DNA from 2 places in the Streptomyces sp. NPDC127108 genome. Region 2 is predicted to be linked to the other one. Evidence: riboswitches for the same ligand, from Rfam matches in the RefSeq annotation. Region 2 holds a riboswitch; the other holds the start of a gene.

Region 1 (6,987 bases), on a different contig from region 2:
CCCGCGAGCTGAACAGCCTCCTCGACAGCGAGCACCAGCGGAGCCTGCACGCACAGGAGCAGCAGACACGGAGCTTCCTGGCGAAGGCGGGCTGTGTGTCGGTGTGTCTCGCCGTGGTCGTCGTGGCGCTCGTGCCGGCCGGGATCGTCGCCCAGGGCGTCGTCGCGCACCACGACATCAACCCCTGGCACTTCGTCGTCGCCCTGACGGGCGGCTGCGGGCTGCTGACTGCCGCGGTGGGCTGGCTCGTACGGAGTCTGCGCCGCGGCCGCCGTCCGGAATCGGCCGCTACGACCGGCGCCGGCCCTCCGGCTGACGGAGCGTCCGCAGGCGGTCCCGCTCCGCGTGCCGGCGCGGGATGAGCGGCGTGAGTCCCCACACGGCCCCGGCCCCCGCCGCCACGACCGCGGCCGTGGCCAGCCAGACCACGAGCCGGAGCTGGAGCCCCTCCACAAGAAGGGAGGCGAGAGCGCCCGTGACGACCGCGACGACACCGCTGAGCGCGCAGTACAGCACGAAGACGAGGCGCCGGGCGGGCCCTGCGGTATGCCTGCTCAGCGGCAGCTGCCTGCTCTCAACCCCCATGGTCTCCAGCCTTTCGTGCGCACGCTGGGACAGCTCACTTCCCCCCGACTCTCCCCGAGGCCACCCCCCTGACAAACGCGCGCCACGCCGTCGGCGTCACGTTCATGTGCCCTTCATCGCGGTGATTCGAGTCACGGACCCACACCTCGTCGTTCGGGTGGGCGACTTCCACACATTCGCCGCCCGCCTGAGAGCTGTAACTGCTCGTGAACCACTGCACTGCCGGTAAGTACTCGTCGGCCACACCGCCCCCTTGCCCGCTGCCGTCACGAGAGTCGGACGGTGCCGGGGCCCGGCGGCAGTCGACCGCGCCCTGCCGGGTTCGCGTTCCGCGTCGCTCTCCTGCTGTCATGTTCAAGCTTACGGAGAGTGGTTGCGCCCGCCTAGCCGTAAACCGGCCCTGGGCGCAGGTCCATGTGGACCTCCGCACACACTCCCGTCGCAGGTCAACAGCGAGTTGACGGGCGTCGCGGGCCATGGTGGACTGCCGGAGCCATTTACGGCGGCAGGAGAGGAAGCCGGTGCGAATCCGGCGCGGTCCCGCCACTGTCACCGGGTGATCCGACGATCCCCGGGAGCCAGGAACTCTCGCCGCCGGTCTCGTCGAACCAGGGCGCGGAAACCCTGAGTGAGGACATATCGCCATGCGCGGCCGCCCGTTGCCGTCCCCTGCTCCGCCCGGGGCCCCGTCGCGGCCGAGAGCCCTCCGCCGCGTGTCGGCGGGCTGACCCCCATGTGTGCCGATCGCGACTTCGCGTACGGCGCCGCCGCCGGACTCCTCGGTGACCTGCTGCTCGGCGATCCTCGCCGGGGGCATCCGGTCGCCGCGTTCGGGCGTGCGGCGGGGGCCGTCGAGCGGGTGCTGTGGCGTGACCACCGCGGGTGGGGCGCGCTGCACACCCTGGTGTGCGCCGGAGGCGCCGTCGGCGCCGGTGTGCTCGCCTCCTTCGCCGTACGCCGCTCGCGTGCCGCTTCCGTCGGGCTGACCGCCGCCGCGACCTGGGCCGTCGTCGGCGGGACCTCGCTGGGGCGGGAGGCCCGCGCCATCGGGGGCGCGCTCGCCGCGGGGGACGTGGACGTCGCCCGGGAGCGGTTGCCTCATCTGTGCGGGCGTGATCCCGAGGCGCTGGACGCCGACGGGATCGCCCGTGCCGTCGTGGAGTCCGTCGCCGAGAACACGTCCGACGCCGTCGTGGGGGCGTTGGTGTGGGGGGCCGTGGGGGGTGTGCCGGGGCTGCTCGGGTTCCGGGCCGTCAACACGCTCGACGCGATGGTCGGGCACAGGTCCCCGCGCCATCTCCGGTACGGGTGGGCTTCCGCGCGGCTCGACGATGTCGCCGGGTGGCCCGGGGCTCGGCTCACCGCCGCGCTCGCCGTCGTCGCCGGAGGGTCCCCCCGGGGGGCGGTGCGGGCCTGGCGTGCCGATGCGTCGAAGCATCCCAGCCCCAACGCGGGGGTCGTCGAGGCCTCGTTCGCGGGGGCGTTGGGGGTGCGGCTCGGGGGCACGCTGGCCTACGCGGGGCGCGTTGAGCATCGACCTGTCCTCAACGGTGGGGGGCGGGCAGTTGCCGTGGGGGACATCGAGCGGGCCGTGAAGTTGTCCCGGCGGGTGGGGTGGCTTGCCCTGGGTGTTGCGGTGGCTGTCGACCTTGCACGGGGTGCACGTACGACACAGCGCAAAGGGCAAAAGCAATGGCAGGCACAGCGGCTCGGGGGTGGGGCATGAGCGGTGGGCTGTTGGTTGCCGGGACCACTTCTGACGCTGGGAAGAGTGTCGTCACCGCTGGGATCTGTCGGTGGTTGGCGCGCAAGGGCGTGTCCGTCGCGCCGTTCAAGGCGCAGAACATGTCGCTGAACTCGTTCGTCACGCGTGAAGGAGCCGAGATCGGGCGGGCGCAGGCCATGCAGGCGCAGGCCGCGCGGGTGGAGCCCAGTGCGCTGATGAATCCCGTGCTGCTCAAGCCGGGGAGCGACCGGTCGAGTCAGGTCGTGCTCATGGGCAAGCCGGTGGGCGAGATGAGTGCCCGGGGCTATCACGGGGGTCGCCAAGAGGCGCTGCTCGACACCGTCGTGGGATGCCTGGAGCAGCTTCGGGGCACGTATGACGCCGTGATCTGCGAAGGGGCGGGGAGTCCCGCCGAGATCAACCTCCGGCGCACCGACATCGTGAACATGGGGATCGCCCGTGCTGCCCGCTTCCCCGTCGTGGTGGTCGGGGACATCGACCGCGGGGGTGTGTTCGCCTCGTTCTTCGGGACCGTCGCCCTGCTCGCTCCCGAGGACCAGGCGCTCGTCGCGGGCTTCCTCGTCAACAAGTTCCGCGGGGACGTGTCGCTGCTCGAACCCGGGCTCGACATGCTGCGCGACCTCACCGGGCGGAACACCTTCGGCGTGCTGCCGTTCCGGCACGGGCTCGGCATCGACGAGGAGGACGGGCTGCGCGTCTCGCTGCGCGGAGCGGTGCGGGAGTCCTTCGTGGCGGCGCCCGTCGGCGAGGACGTGCTGCGCGTCGCCGTGTGCGCGGTGCCGCTGATGTCCAACTTCACCGACGTGGACGCGCTCGCCGCCGAACCCGGCGTCGTGGTGCGGTTCGTGGACCGGGCCGAGGAACTCGTCGACGCGGACCTCGTCGTCGTACCGGGCACGCGCGGCACCGTGCGCGCCCTTCAGTGGCTGCGCGAGCGAGGGCTCGCGGAGGCGCTCGCGCGGCGGGCCGCCGAGGGGCGGCCCGTCCTCGGGATCTGCGGCGGCTTCCAGGCGCTCGGGGAGCGGATCGAGGACGACGTCGAGTCGCGGGCCGGGACCGTGGACGGGCTCGGACTGCTGCCCGTGCGCGTCACGTTCCGGCGTGAGAAGACCCTGGCACGGCCCGTCGGAGAGGCCCTCGGCGAGCACGTCGAGGGGTACGAGATCCATCACGGCGTCGCCAAAGTGCTGGGCGGGGAACCCTTCCTGGACGGGTGCAGGGTGGGGGCCGTGTGGGGCACCCACTGGCACGGATCGCTGGAGAGCGACGCGTTCCGGCGCCGCTTCCTCGGCGAGGTCGCGCGCGCCGCGGGCCGCCGGTTCGTGCCCGCGCCCGACACCTGCTTCGCCGCCCTGCGCGAGGAACAGCTCGACCTCCTCGGCGACCTCGTCGAACAACACGCGGACACCGACGCACTGCTGCGCCTGATCGAGACCGGCGCTCCGCCCGGCCTCCCCTTCGTCGCACCGGGGGCACCCTCATGACCGTCCTGCTGCTGTCCACCGCCGACACGGACCTGCTCGCGGCCCGCGCCTCCGCCGCGCCCTACCGCATCGCCAACCCGACCCGCGTCGACGTGCGCGAGGAACTGCCCGCGCTCCTGGACGGCGCGGACATCGCCGTCGTACGCCTCCTCGGTGGCAAGCGCGCCTGGGAGGACGGGCTCGCCGCGCTGAAGGCGGCCGGGATCCCGACCGTGCTGCTCGGCGGCGAGTCCGTGCCGGACGCCGAGCTGATGGCCGACTCGTCGGTGCCCGCCGGTGTCGTCGCGGAGGCGCTGCGCTATCTCGTCGAGGGCGGCCCCGCCAACTTCGTGGAGCTGGAGCGGTTCCTGTCGGACACGGTGCTCCTGACCGGCCGCGGTTTCGCCGAGCCGCGGAAGATGCCCGAGTACGGGGTGCACGGGGAGCGCGCGCACGTCGAGGGGCGCCCGACCGTGGGCGTGCTCTTCTACCGCGCGCACCAGCTGTCGGGGAACACCGCGTTCGTCGACACCCTCTGCGACGCCGTCGAGGCCAAGGGCGCCAACGCCCTCGCCGTGTACTGCGGTTCGCTGCGCGGCGCCGACCCCGGCCTGTACGAGATCCTCGGGCGCGCCGACGTCCTCATCGCCACCGTCCTCGCCGCCGGCGGCACCCACGCGTCCGGCGCCAGCGCGGGCGGCGACCAGGAGGCCTGGGACATCGGCGCCCTCGCCGACCTCGACATCCCGGTCCTGCAGGGCCTGTGCCTCACCTCGTCGCGCGCCGCCTGGCAGGACTCCGACGCCGCCCTCTCCCCCATGGACGCCGCCATGCAGGTGGCGATCCCCGAGTTCGACGGCCGCGTCATCACCGTGCCGTTCAGCTTCAAGGAGCAGGGCCCCGACGACGTCCCGGTCTACGTCGCCGACCCCGAGCGGGCCGCCCGCGTCGCCGGAATCGCCGTACGCCACGGGCAGTTGAGGCACAAGCCGAACGCGGACAAGAAGCTCGGCCTGGTCTTCACCGCCTACCCGACCAAGCACAGCCGCGTCGGCAACGCCGTCGGCCTCGACACCCCCGCGTCGGCCGTGCGCGTCCTCGACGCCCTGCGGGACGCGGGCTACGCCGTCGAAGGCCACCCCGACAACGGCGACGAGCTGATCCACACCCTCATCAACGCCGGTGGCCACGACGTCGAATGGCTCACCGAGGAGCAGCTGGCCGCCGCGCCCGCGCGCGTGCCGCTCGCCGACTACCAGGCGTGGTTCGACACCCTCGACCCCGAGCTGCGCGACGGCATGCTCCGAACTTGGGGCGAGCCGCCGGGCAGCCTGTATGTCGACGGCGGCGACATCGTGCTCGCCTCGCTCCGGTTCGGGAACGTCGTCGTGATGATCCAGCCGCCGCGCGGCTTCGGCGAGAACCCCATCGCCATCTACCACGACCCGGACATGCCGCCGTCCCACCACTACATGGCCGCGTACCGCTGGCTCGACACCGCGACGTCGGAAGGCGGGTTCGGCGCCGACGCCATCGTGCACATGGGCAAGCACGGCACCATGGAGTGGCTGCCCGGCAAGGGCCTCGGGCTGAGCGGCGGCTGCGCGCCGGACGCCGTGCTGGGCGATTTGCCGCTCGTCTACCCCTTCATCGTCAACGACCCCGGCGAGGGCACCCAGGCCAAGCGGCGCGGGCACGCCACGGTCGTGGACCACCTGGTGCCGCCGATGGCGCGCGCGGACACGTACGGGGACCTGGCGAAGCTGGAGCAGCTCCTCGACGAGTACGCCCTGGTGAGCGATCTCGACCCGGCCAAGGCCCCGGCCGTGCGGGCGCAGATCTGGACGCTGGTGAAGGCCGCCGAACTGCACCACGACCTGCGCGTCGACGACCAGCCGGACGACGACGCGTTCGACGAGTTCGTGATGCACATCGACGGCTACCTGTGCGAGATCAAGGACGTGCAGATCCGCGACGGCCTGCACGTCCTCGGCGGCGGCCCGGTCGGCGAGGCCCGCGTCAACCTCGTCCTCGCGGTCCTGCGGGCCTCCCAGGTGTGGGGCGGCGTCGCCAACGCGCTTCCGGGCCTGCGGGCCTGCCTCGCCGAGCACTTCGGCCTGGACGAGAAGCAGCTGCTCGGCGAGCCGGGCGCGGCGGTCAAGGTCGCCGAGGGCCTGACCGCCCTGGTCGAGGGGCCCGCGCGGACCGCCGCCGACGCCATCGACCTGCTTGAGCGGCTGTGCCGTCGACTCGCCGAGGGCATGGAGGAGCGCGGCTGGGACCTCGCCGCCGTGCGCGGGCTCGTCCGTGACGTCGTCGGCGTCGAACTGCCGCCCGCCGTCGCCGTCCTGGGCTTCGCCTGCGAGGAGGTCGTGCCCCGGCTCGCCCGCACCACCGACGAGATCGGGCACATCCTGCGCGCCCTGAACGGCGGGTACGTCCCCGCCGGGCCCTCGGGCTCCCCCACGCGCGGCCTCGTCAACGTGCTGCCGACCGGCCGCAACTTCTACTCCGTCGACCCCAAGGCCATTCCGTCCAGGCTGAGTTGGGAGGTCGGGCAGTCCCTCGCGGACTCGCTGATCGCCCGCTATCTGGCGGACACCGGCGCGTACCCGAAGTCCGTGGGCCTGACCGTGTGGGGCACCTCCGCCATGCGCACACAGGGCGACGACATCGCGGAGATCCTGGCGCTGCTCGGCTGTCGACCCGTGTGGGACGACGCGTCGCGCCGCGTCACGGGCTTCGAGATCGTGCCCGTCGCCGAGCTGGGGCGGCCCCGCATCGACGTCACCGTCCGCATCTCCGGCTTCTTCCGCGACGCCTTCCCGCACGTCGTCGGCCTGATCGACGACGCCGTCCGCGCGGTCGCCGAGCTGGACGAGGACGCCGCAGACAACTACGTGCGCGCCCACGTCGACGAGGACACCGCCGAGCACGGCGACCGGCGGCGCGCCACCGCCCGCGTCTTCGGCTCCAAGCCCGGCGCGTACGGGGCGGGGCTGCTGCCGCTCATCGACGCGCGGAACTGGCGCTCGGACGCCGATCTGGCGGAGGTGTACGCGGTATGGGGCGGCTACGCGTACGGGCGGGGGCTCGACGGGCGGGCCGCACGGGGGGACATGGAGACGGCGTTCCGGCGGATCGCGGTCGCCGCGAAGAACGTGGATACGCGCGAGCACGATCTCGTCGACG
Region 2 (9,305 bases):
GTCCTGGCCCACCACGCCCACGACGTCGGCGAGTTCCCGGGGCGGGTGTCCCGCGGTGTCGCGGCCGTCCACGGTCACCGAGCCGTACAGGGTGCCGCCGGTGAAGTGCGGGACGAGTCCGTTGACCGCGCCGAGGAGGGTGGACTTGCCGACGCCGGTGTGGCCGACGACGAGGCAGAGTTCGCCCTCCTCGACGGTCAGGTCGACGCCGCTGAGGACGGGTTCGACGGTGTCGTCGTACTGGACGCTGACGTGGTCGAAGGTGATCACTTGGCGGAGGCTTTCTCGGATCGCCGTGCGGGCACGCGCGGGGCGGCCTGCGGGGCGGTGGTGGGCAGCGGCGGGGGCGCGAGGAATCCGGCGGCGCCCGCGAGCAGGATCGCCGCCGCCGGGACCAGCGGCAGCGTGGGCCAGCTCAACGGGTAGAGGGACGGGTTGAGTTCGGCCGCGTCGAAGCCCACGTTGGTGAACAGGAGCACGGCGGAGAGCACTCCGCAGGCGGCGACGGCCCACTCCTCGAACCGCCACGGGTCGGGCCGGTACGCGGTCCGGGTGACGCGCCGCCCGCCGAGCCGCAAACCCGCCACGCACAGCACCGCCCCGGCCGCGAGCGCGGGCAGCCCGAGGAACGGGGGCGTGGAGGCGTCGAGCAGTCCGTACGCGCCGGCGCACAGGCCGCACATGCCGAGCAGCATCAGCGCCCCGGTCAGCCGCCGGGATGCCTTCGTGGCGCTGCCCGCCCTGCCGTAGCCGCGCGAGTCCATGGCCGCGGCCAGGCGCAGCGAACGCTCCAGGGCGTCCTCGAGGACGGGTACGACGACGCCGCGCAGGGCCCGCAGCCCCTTGGTGCGGCCCGCGCGAAGGCGCCGGGCGCGGTGCACGCGCTGCACGCTCTGCACGAGTTGCGGGGCGACGCTGATCGACACGGTGACGGCGACGCCGAGTTCGTACAGCGCGCCGGGCAGGACGCGCAGCGCCCGCTTGGGGTTGGCGAGGGTGTTGGCGGCGCCGATGCAGCACAGCATGCAGGCGAGCCGCAGCCCGTCGATGGCGGCCGACAGGACGGCCTCCAGCGAGACGGGGCCGCCGAGTTGGATGCCCGCGTACCAGTCGGGAGTGGGGATGTGAGGCAGGGAGAACAGGAAGTGGTCGTGGGGCGTGATGCCGGTGGCGAAGACGGCCCGGAACACGACGCGGATCGCGACGACGGTGAGCGCCAGGTACAGGTAGTACTTGAAGCCGCGCGCCCACGGCGCCTCGGTGCGGCGCATGCCGATCACATAGCCGAGGACGGAGAGGACGAGGAACAGCAGCAGCGGGTTGTTGGTGCGGCTCACGGCGGTGGCGAGCGCGAGCGCCCACACCCACCAGGCCAGCGGGTGCAGGGTGCGCGGCAGCCGGCGCTCGTCCGCGCCCGGCAGGACACCGGGCGCGGACGGACGTGCGGTGGCGTTGCGGAGGCGCACCCCTACTCCGTACGACGGCGACGCTTGGCCGCGTACGCGCCCGCGCCGCCGACAAGGAGGACCAGGGCGCCGGTGAGGGCGGCCGGTACGTACGAGCCCGAGTCGTGGTCGGCGTCGGCGGCCGGGGCGGCGTCGACGACCTTGGTGGACGGTTTCGGCGCGGCCTTGGCCTCGCCCGCGCCGGAACTCGCGGACGGCGAGGGCTTCTTGGTGGCGGAGGGCGACGGCGACTTCTCGCGCTTCGCCTTCTCCTTCTTCTTGTCCTTCTTCTCCTTGGGGGCGGGCTTCTCCGTCACGGGACGCTCGGGGGCGGGGCCGGTGTCGACGCCGGGCGGCAGCGGCTTCGCGGTCTTCGTCTGGTGCGGCGCGGGGGCCTTGCCGCCGACGGGGCGGGAGTTGCGGGCGCGCAGCTGGTTCGGGCTGACCGTCGGACGGCCCTTGGTGCCCTCGATGTTGGTGCCGCCGAAGATCCACAGGTCGACGCTGCCCGGCTTGGGCTTGTAGAGCATGGCGCCGAGCTGGCTGTACTGCCAGGTGTTCGCGCCGGGGTCGGCGTGCCAGTACGACCAGTAGGCGGTGGCGGGCGGGGTGAGGACGCAGTCGTCCTGCGCGGGCGTGGGGAACTGCTTGCCGCCCTTGTAGCCGCTGTAGCCGATGCGGCAGATGAACGCGGGGCCGTCGTGGCCGGTGCCGGTGGTGCGCCAGCCCCCCTGGTTGAGCAGTTCGTAGCCGGTGGTGGGCGTGGTGCCGCAGGAGCGCAGGATCGGCCCGCCCCAGTCGCTGAAGTCGACGGCGAGCACCGCACCGGACGTGGTGGTGCACTGCCCGATGGGCCGGGGCGCGGCCGCGGCCTGGCCGGTGGTGGCGGCGAGCGCGCCCGCGGCCAGGGCGAGGGCGGCCGCCGCGCTCAGCGCGGTGCGCGCGAGGCGGCGGATCACCGGCTGCCTCCCGCGAGTCCGCCGCGGCGCCGGGCGACGACCACGGTGCGCCAGCCCGCGAGGCACAGGACGACGGCGGCGAGGGCGAGCCCCGTCACCTGGGCGCCGGTCGAGGCGAGGGGGCCGGTCGGGGTGTCCCCGGCCGCGGATCCGCCCGGCCCGCCGCCGGGAGTGACGATGTCGGTGTCGCCACCGTCGCCGGGCGCCTGCGAGGGGTCGTCCGAGGACGCGCCCGGCGGCTGCGGCCGGGTGCCGTCGAGGTCGCGTACGAGCGTGCCGAACGAGGTGCCGATCGCGCCGCCCAGCGCCTGCGTCGAGGCGCGGACGTCGGAGCCGCGCTGCCCTCCGGCCGCCACGTTGAAGCCGCCGTCCCGGTTCTGCTGCTTGGCCAGGAACTTGCGGGCCTTCTTGATCTGGGCCTTGTACTTCGGGGCGTCCAGGGACAGGCCCTGGACCGCGAGGGCCGCGGAGTTGACGGAGTCACCGGACGCGCCGGGGAACCCGCCGCTGCGGAGCTGCTTGGACGCGATCCACTTCAGGGCCTTGGCGACGGCCTTCTTCGAGCGGGTGTCACCGGCCAGGTCCAGGGCCATCGCGGCCATGGCGGTGGAATCCACCTCGGAGTCACCGGTCGGCGGGATGAGGCTCGGCCAGGCACCGGAGGTCTTCTGCAGGCTCCGCAGGTACGTGAGGGGGGTGGCGGCCGCGCGCTTCTCGCCCGCGCGCAGCTGCGCGATGACGGCGAGGGACTGCGAGAACACCGAAGGGGCGTACTTGTAGGCACCCTTGGCGGCGCAGCTGCGGTCCGCGCCCTGGCTCTTCTTCTTGCACACGGCCTTGCCGAGCGCCGCGACCAGGTCGTGCCCGGCGAAGTCGCGCGGGTCGCGGCCGACGGCCTGGGCGAGCAGCGCGACCTTGCCGATGGAGCCCCCGGCCGCGTGCGAGGTGCCCACGCCCGTCCAGTCGTTGACGGTGCGCCGCCCGGAGCTGGCGTCCTTGCCCTCGCCGTCGAGGAAGTCGACGATCCCGCGCAGCTTGTTGTTGTTCGTGCCGGTGGCGGCCAGCGCGTAGGCGCCGTCGATGGTCAGGCCGTAGTCGGCGAAGCCGGTCCCGGAGACGTTCTCGTAGTAGTGGCCCTTCTTCAGCCGGGAGCCCGCCGTGAGGTAGGCGGTGCCCTTCTTCAGGTCGGGGCCCTCACCGGCGCGCCACGGCGGCTTCACCCCGGAGGTCGGCGGCTTCACCGGGTCCGGGTCGGAGGGGTCGGTGGGCGGCTTCGTCGGGTCGACGGGCGGCTTGGTCTGGTCGGGGCGCTTGGTGGTGAGCGCGGCCAGGCTGGTGCGCGCGCCCGCGAACGCGGCGGCCCAGGTCGGGAAGATGGCCGGGTCGGTGGCGCCCTCGTCGGAGCCGAAGCCGCCGGACTTCGTCTGCTGCCGCGACAGCCAGGACACGGCGGCGTCCGCGCGGACCGTGTCGCCGAGGAGCCGCATCGCCTGGGCGGACCTGGCGGTGGCGGTCACGTCTCCGGTGGTCACGCCGGGGTAGGCGGCGACGGCACCGGTGGGGAGCTGGGCGCCGCGCAGGTTCTTGCGGGCCTTCGCCACGGTGTCGGTGTGGCCGCCCGCCTGCTGGAGCGCGATGGTCGCGTAGGGCGTGGTGGCGGGGTCGCTGTAGGAGCAGGTGTCGCCGTCCCGCAGCAGCGTCGGGCTGAAGCCGCCGTCCTTGCACTGGTGGGCGGCGACGCGTGCGACGGCGTCGGCGGGGACCTTCCGGCCCGCGCGGTGCAGCGCGAGCACGGCGAGGGCCTGGGTCTCCACGTCGCCCACACCGGGGAAGTCGCCCTTGGCGACGCAGTCGGCGGTACCGCCCGCGGTGCACACGCTCCTGCCGAGGTCACCGGCCAGGTTGTGGCCGCCGAAGGAGTGCGGGTCGCCCTCGGTGCTCTCGGCGAGCAGCGCCAGCAGGGACGCGCCCATCGGGCTCGGGGCCTTGCCCGTGCCCTGCGGGTAGGCGAACTCCTCGGTGCGCGCGGCGAGGTAGGACTTCATCCGGTCGAGGGTGGTACTGCGGCCCTTGGTGGCCGCGAGGGCGAGGGCGGTGTGCGCCGTCTGGTAGAGGTTGGCGTTCTCGGCACCCTCGTCGCGGACGTGGTCGCCCCCGGTGAGCCGGCCCCTGAGCCAGGCGTCCGCGGCCTTCAGGTCGACCTTGCCTGGCTTGACGTCGGGCGGGTTGTCGCCCGGGTCGGTCTGGCCGCCCGCGCGCACCTGGGCGGGGGTGAACGTGGGGCCGCCGCTGGTGCCGTCGGGGTCGGTGGCGCCGAACACCCAGGCCTCGACGGAGCCGTTTTTCGGATTCTGGCTCATGGCGCCGAGCGGGCTGTACGTCCAGTAGTCCTGGCCGGGCGGGGCGATCCAGTACGACCAGTAGGCGGTGGCGGGCGGGGTGAGCTTGCACTTCTCCTGGCCCGGCGTCGGGTACTGCTTGCCGGAGTTGAACTTCTTGTGCCCGAGGCGGCAGATGAAGGCGGGCCCGTCGTGCTCGGTGCCCTCGGTGCTGAATCCGGCCTCGTGCAGCAGGTCGTAGCCGGTCGTCGGAGTGGCGTCGCAGCCGCGCACCACACCGCCGCCCCAGTCGGCGAAGTCCACCGCGACGACCGCGCCCTTGGTGCGCGTGCAGGAGCTCATCGGATCGGCCGCGGCGGGAGTGGCCGGGCCGAGCAGCAGGACACCGCCGCCCAGCGCTGTCGCGGCCGCGCACAGCAGCGCGAGACCTCTCGTGCGTATGCTCCGGACCCGTCCGGTTCCCTGCCCCACCACTGCCCCCTGGGCGTCTGCCGCGGCGGAGTCCGCGTGGTGGCAGGTCCGGGGCCGGGGCCCGCGTGGAGAAACCGTCCGAACCACGCCGTAGTCCGCGACGGCGTCAATCGCTTGCCCTCAGTCCAGGTAATCCGGCTCGCCCGCCGGGCACTTGAGGCGCTCGGCGAACCTACGGTTGCGGGTCAGCGCCGGACTTCGACCGGCTTCCCCTGATGACTGAGCTTGGAATCGGCCGAATTAGAGCACAGTTGCGAATGTGATGGCAAGGGTGTGCGGGTTCTGTGAGGTTCGAGTACCGTCCTGTGCTGCCGATCGGGGGAATCTGGTGGGAACCCAGAGCTGACGCGCAGCGGTGTGGACCGGCAGGGAGCCGGGCCGAGCCCGAATGCCCGAACGGCCAGCGTCAATGGACGTCGACCCCACGCGCTCGGGCGACGGCCGCGTGTCGTCCGGCTCGGGTCCACGCACAGGGGACCGGCCGCGGGGGACGTGAGGCCGCCGCCCCCTCATCCCGGGAGCCCCCGACATGACCTCGACCCGTGCCGCCCGCCGCACCCTCCTCGCCGTGCCCACCGCCCTCGGCGCGGTGGGCGCCCTCGTCCTGACCGCGCTCCCCGCGGCCGCCACCGCCACGCCCGGCCAGATAGCCACGTCCAAGACGAACGGCGTGAGCTATCTCAGATCCCTGCAGGGCGCCGACGGTTCGTACGCGGGCGCGGGCCTGTCCAACGAGTGGGCGTTCTCGGCCTTCGCCTCGGCGGGCACGGCGGCCGCCGACGTCAGCCCCGGCGGCGACACCTCCAAGAACGCCCGCACCGTGTACCGCGCGCACCTCGCGGCGGCGGGCTGGCCGGGCACCTCGCCGGTCGTCACCGACTACGAACGCGGCATCATCAACGCCTACTCGGCGGGCATCGACCCGGCCCGCGTCTCGGCGAGCCGCAACCTGATCGCGGACACCTACGCGCACTGGCAGAACTCCGCGCCGGGCTACTGGGGTTCGCCGTCCAACTTCAACGGCACGGTCTTCGCGCTGATCTCGCTGGGCGGCGCCAAGACCCAGTCCGGGGCCAAGCGCGTGCCGCAGGCGCTGCTCGACCGGTCCGTCGCCACGGTCCGCGCCAACCAGCACAACGACGGCGGCTGGAACTTCGGCAAGGCCGAGGGCGACCCCGACGCGCTCGCCACGCCCGGCGACATCGACATGACCGGCGCCGCGATGGCCTCCCTGTGCGTGTCCGGGGTGCCCTCGACCGACCCCGCCATCACCAAGGCCAGGGCCTTCCTGAAGTCGAAGCTCATCAACAACTCCGGTGCGTTCGCCGCCATGTTCGGCGCCAACACCGACTCCAACGGCTGGGCCGTGTCGGGCCTGAACGCCTGCGGCATCAACCCGCAGACCGGCGACTTCCTCACGCCCGCGGGCAAGACCCCGGTGGACTTCCTCATCGCCCAGCAGTTCAAGCCGGGCGGCGGCTTCAAGTACCTGCCGACCGACACCACGCCGTCCGCGTACGCCTCCATCGACGGCCTTCGGGCCGTGGCCGGGGGCGGTTTCATGGCGGCCCCGCCGACCCCGACGACGACGGGCGCGTCCCGTTGGGCCGCCACCGCCGACTTCACGCCGGGCACCGCGACCAGCCTCGCCCTGACCGTCGACGACGGCACGTCGCTCAAGGTCTGCTCCGTCGCCTTCACGCCGACCGCGAAGACCACCACGCTCGGCGCGGTCCTGGACGCGGCGTCGTCGTCGGCCACCCCGGCGGGCTGCGTCACGTCCGTCACGCCGGGCAGCGGCACCGGCACGATCACGGCCCTCAACGGCAAGGCAAACAGCGGCGGTTCGACCTGGAAGGCGAGCGTCGACGGCGCGGCGGCCGCGGCCGCCGCGCGGGACAAGGAGATCAAGCTCGGGGACACGATCTCCCTGCGGTACGGCGGCTGACTCCCCCGCGGTACGGCGGTGACGGCCGCGAACGGCCGCGCCGGGTGGCCCGTTCGGCCTCTCCGGCGCGGGCGGCCTACCCCTCGCGCCGCAGCAGCGCCCGCAGATGGTGCTGCAACGGCTGGCCGACGGCCGCGAGGTCGTGGACGAACGTGAGCGTGTCGTCGGCGAGGGTGTAGCGGCGGCGGGTGGCGTCGACCTCCTTGGCGGTGGGGGTGCGGGCCACCTCGTGGGTGCTGAGGTCGACGGTGCCGTCGGCCGCGTGGCCCACCGCGATCTCCGCGATGCCCGTCGGCTGGGTGATCAGCGCCTCCACCCGGCCGTCGGGCTGCACCCGCCACCAGCCGCTCTCCCGCGCCGAAGGACGCAGCGGCGCGTCGTCGGCGTCGAGGAGCCAGGCGCGGGCCTCGTAGCGGAGGAAGGGGCGGCCGTCGTGGCTGAAGGTGACCTCCTGCGCGTACGTGAAGTCGGCGGCGAGCGTCGGATAGGTGCCCTGCCCCCGGCCGTGCCAGGTGCCGAGGAGCCCGAGCACCGGCGTGAGCAGCGCGTGCGGCGCGGGTGCCCGGTCCGGCCGCAGGCCGTCGGGGTAGGGGTTCTCCGGTACGGCGTCGAACACGGTGCGCGCTCCTGGGATCGGGGTCGGGGGCGGGGCCGGGTGGAAGCCTAGGGCCTGTCCGGTGGGTCGGCACTGGAAGGCCGCCGTCCACGCCGCCGTCCACGCGGGCGTCCTAAGCAGGCGTCCGCCCCGCCCCCGCTCGCCCGCCCTCGGCCAGGAAGGCCCGTGCCGACGCGATGAACGCGTCCCGCTCCTCGTCGAATCCGGTGCGCGGCCGCAGCCAGCGGTCCTCGGCGACGAGGTAGTTCCAGGACACCGGGTCGCCCGCGACGGCGAGCAGCAGCCGCAGGTCGTCCTCCGTCAGGACGCCGCTCTCCACCGGCGCGCCGTCGTCCGCGAGGACGCCGCTCTCCCTGATCAGGTACTCCAGGAAGTCCAGGTCGTCGGGGCGGTCGTCCTCGTCCCGTTCGCCCCACCCCTCCAGCAGGTCGTGGGCGACGAAGGCACAGCCGTGGGCGTCGTCCTCGCACCACTCGGCGTTGCCCGGACACCACCGCCGTTCCAGGGCGCGCAGCGCGGACCGCACCACGGCCCGCCGGGCGGCGTACCGCTCCATGCGCGCGCACCGTTCCCGCACCGCCTCCGCGTGCCGCACGACGCACTCAGGACCGAGGACCCGCAGCCCCGAGCACGCCTCCGTCAGCGCCTCGCTCCGGGAGCGCAGTGTCTCCGTCCGGGAGCGCGCGTCGATCTCCCCGAGCCGCCACACCGCGTCGGCGAACGCGTCCGAGGCGCGCAGGAACACCGTCCACGCCTCGCACCGCTGCGCCTCGAGGCGCAACTCACGTTCCACGGCCGCCTGCGAGCCCATCGACTCCAGGGCGACGCGCCGCCCGAACACCGGCTGCCAGCGCGCCACCACGACGGCGGCGAGAGCCGCCACTCCCGAGAAGGCGGCTCCCAGCGCCGTGAGAGCCGTGTGCACATCCTGTACGCCCATCCCCCGCAGCCTGCCGTCCGGCGGCCCAGCACCCCGGCATATGACAGCAACAGCACGCACCTTGTGCTCATCGCGGCACAACGGTGTCGCCCGATGTCCATGCCCGACCGAAGGCGCAAGGCTCCCACCCGTCTCCCCGGTGCCGCCGGGCCGGTTGTCGGACCGTCACAACTGTGACGTAGCGTGTCGGCATGTCCACGCCGCCACCACCGCCCCCGCAGGGCTTCGGCCCAGCTCAGGCCCCCTACGGGCAGCAGCCCCCACCGTCGCCGTACGCCCCGCCGCAGGACCCGGGACAGGCCCCGCCCCAGGGCCAGTACGCGCCCTATCCCGCTGCTCCCGGGCCCGCTCCCTGGGGCGCGCCCTATGGCGGACCGCCGCAGAACGGGCGTCGCACCGGCAAGATCCTCGGCATCGTCGGGGGCGTCGTGGGCGCCGTCATCGTGATCCTCGTCGCGCTCGCCCTGATCGGCAGCTCCACGGACGCCGGGTTCCCGGAGGCAAAGTACCGGCTGCGCATGCCGGGCAAGCTGCTCAACGGCACCTACAAGCTCGCGCAGGACCTCTCCGACACGGCGGGCCGGAAG

What was found. A riboswitch is a leader RNA that binds a small molecule or an ion and turns the genes downstream of it on or off. The one in region 2 is predicted to bind cobalamin.
Region 1: it holds a riboswitch for cobalamin, as region 2 does, so the genes downstream of both, ACFVHO_RS35160 (cobalamin biosynthesis protein) here and ACFVHO_RS26425 (prenyltransferase/squalene oxidase repeat-containing protein) in region 2, are expected to answer to the same signal.

The regions. Positions count from the first base shown of each region.
Region 1 covers NZ_JBHXTE010000057.1:586-7,572, reverse strand. The annotation lists gene ACFVHO_RS35170 (hypothetical protein) at 1-362, shown strand, start outside; gene ACFVHO_RS35165 (DUF397 domain-containing protein) at 620-937, opposite strand; cobalamin riboswitch at 1,057-1,196, shown strand; gene ACFVHO_RS35160 (cobalamin biosynthesis protein) at 1,319-2,311, shown strand; gene ACFVHO_RS35155 (cobyric acid synthase) at 2,308-3,816, shown strand; gene cobN (cobaltochelatase subunit CobN) at 3,813-6,987, shown strand, end outside.
Region 2 covers NZ_JBHXTE010000033.1:105,890-115,194, forward strand. The annotation lists gene ACFVHO_RS26410 (ABC transporter ATP-binding protein) at 1-270, opposite strand, end outside; gene ACFVHO_RS26415 (energy-coupling factor transporter transmembrane component T) at 267-1,466, opposite strand; gene ACFVHO_RS26420 (hypothetical protein) at 1,469-2,404, opposite strand; gene ACFVHO_RS26425 (prenyltransferase/squalene oxidase repeat-containing protein) at 2,401-5,214, opposite strand; cobalamin riboswitch at 5,320-5,468, opposite strand; cobalamin riboswitch at 5,533-5,608, shown strand; gene ACFVHO_RS26430 (hypothetical protein) at 5,744-7,162, shown strand; gene ACFVHO_RS26435 (FABP family protein) at 7,239-7,778, opposite strand; gene ACFVHO_RS26440 (hypothetical protein) at 7,891-8,718, opposite strand; gene ACFVHO_RS26445 (hypothetical protein) at 8,910-9,305, shown strand, end outside.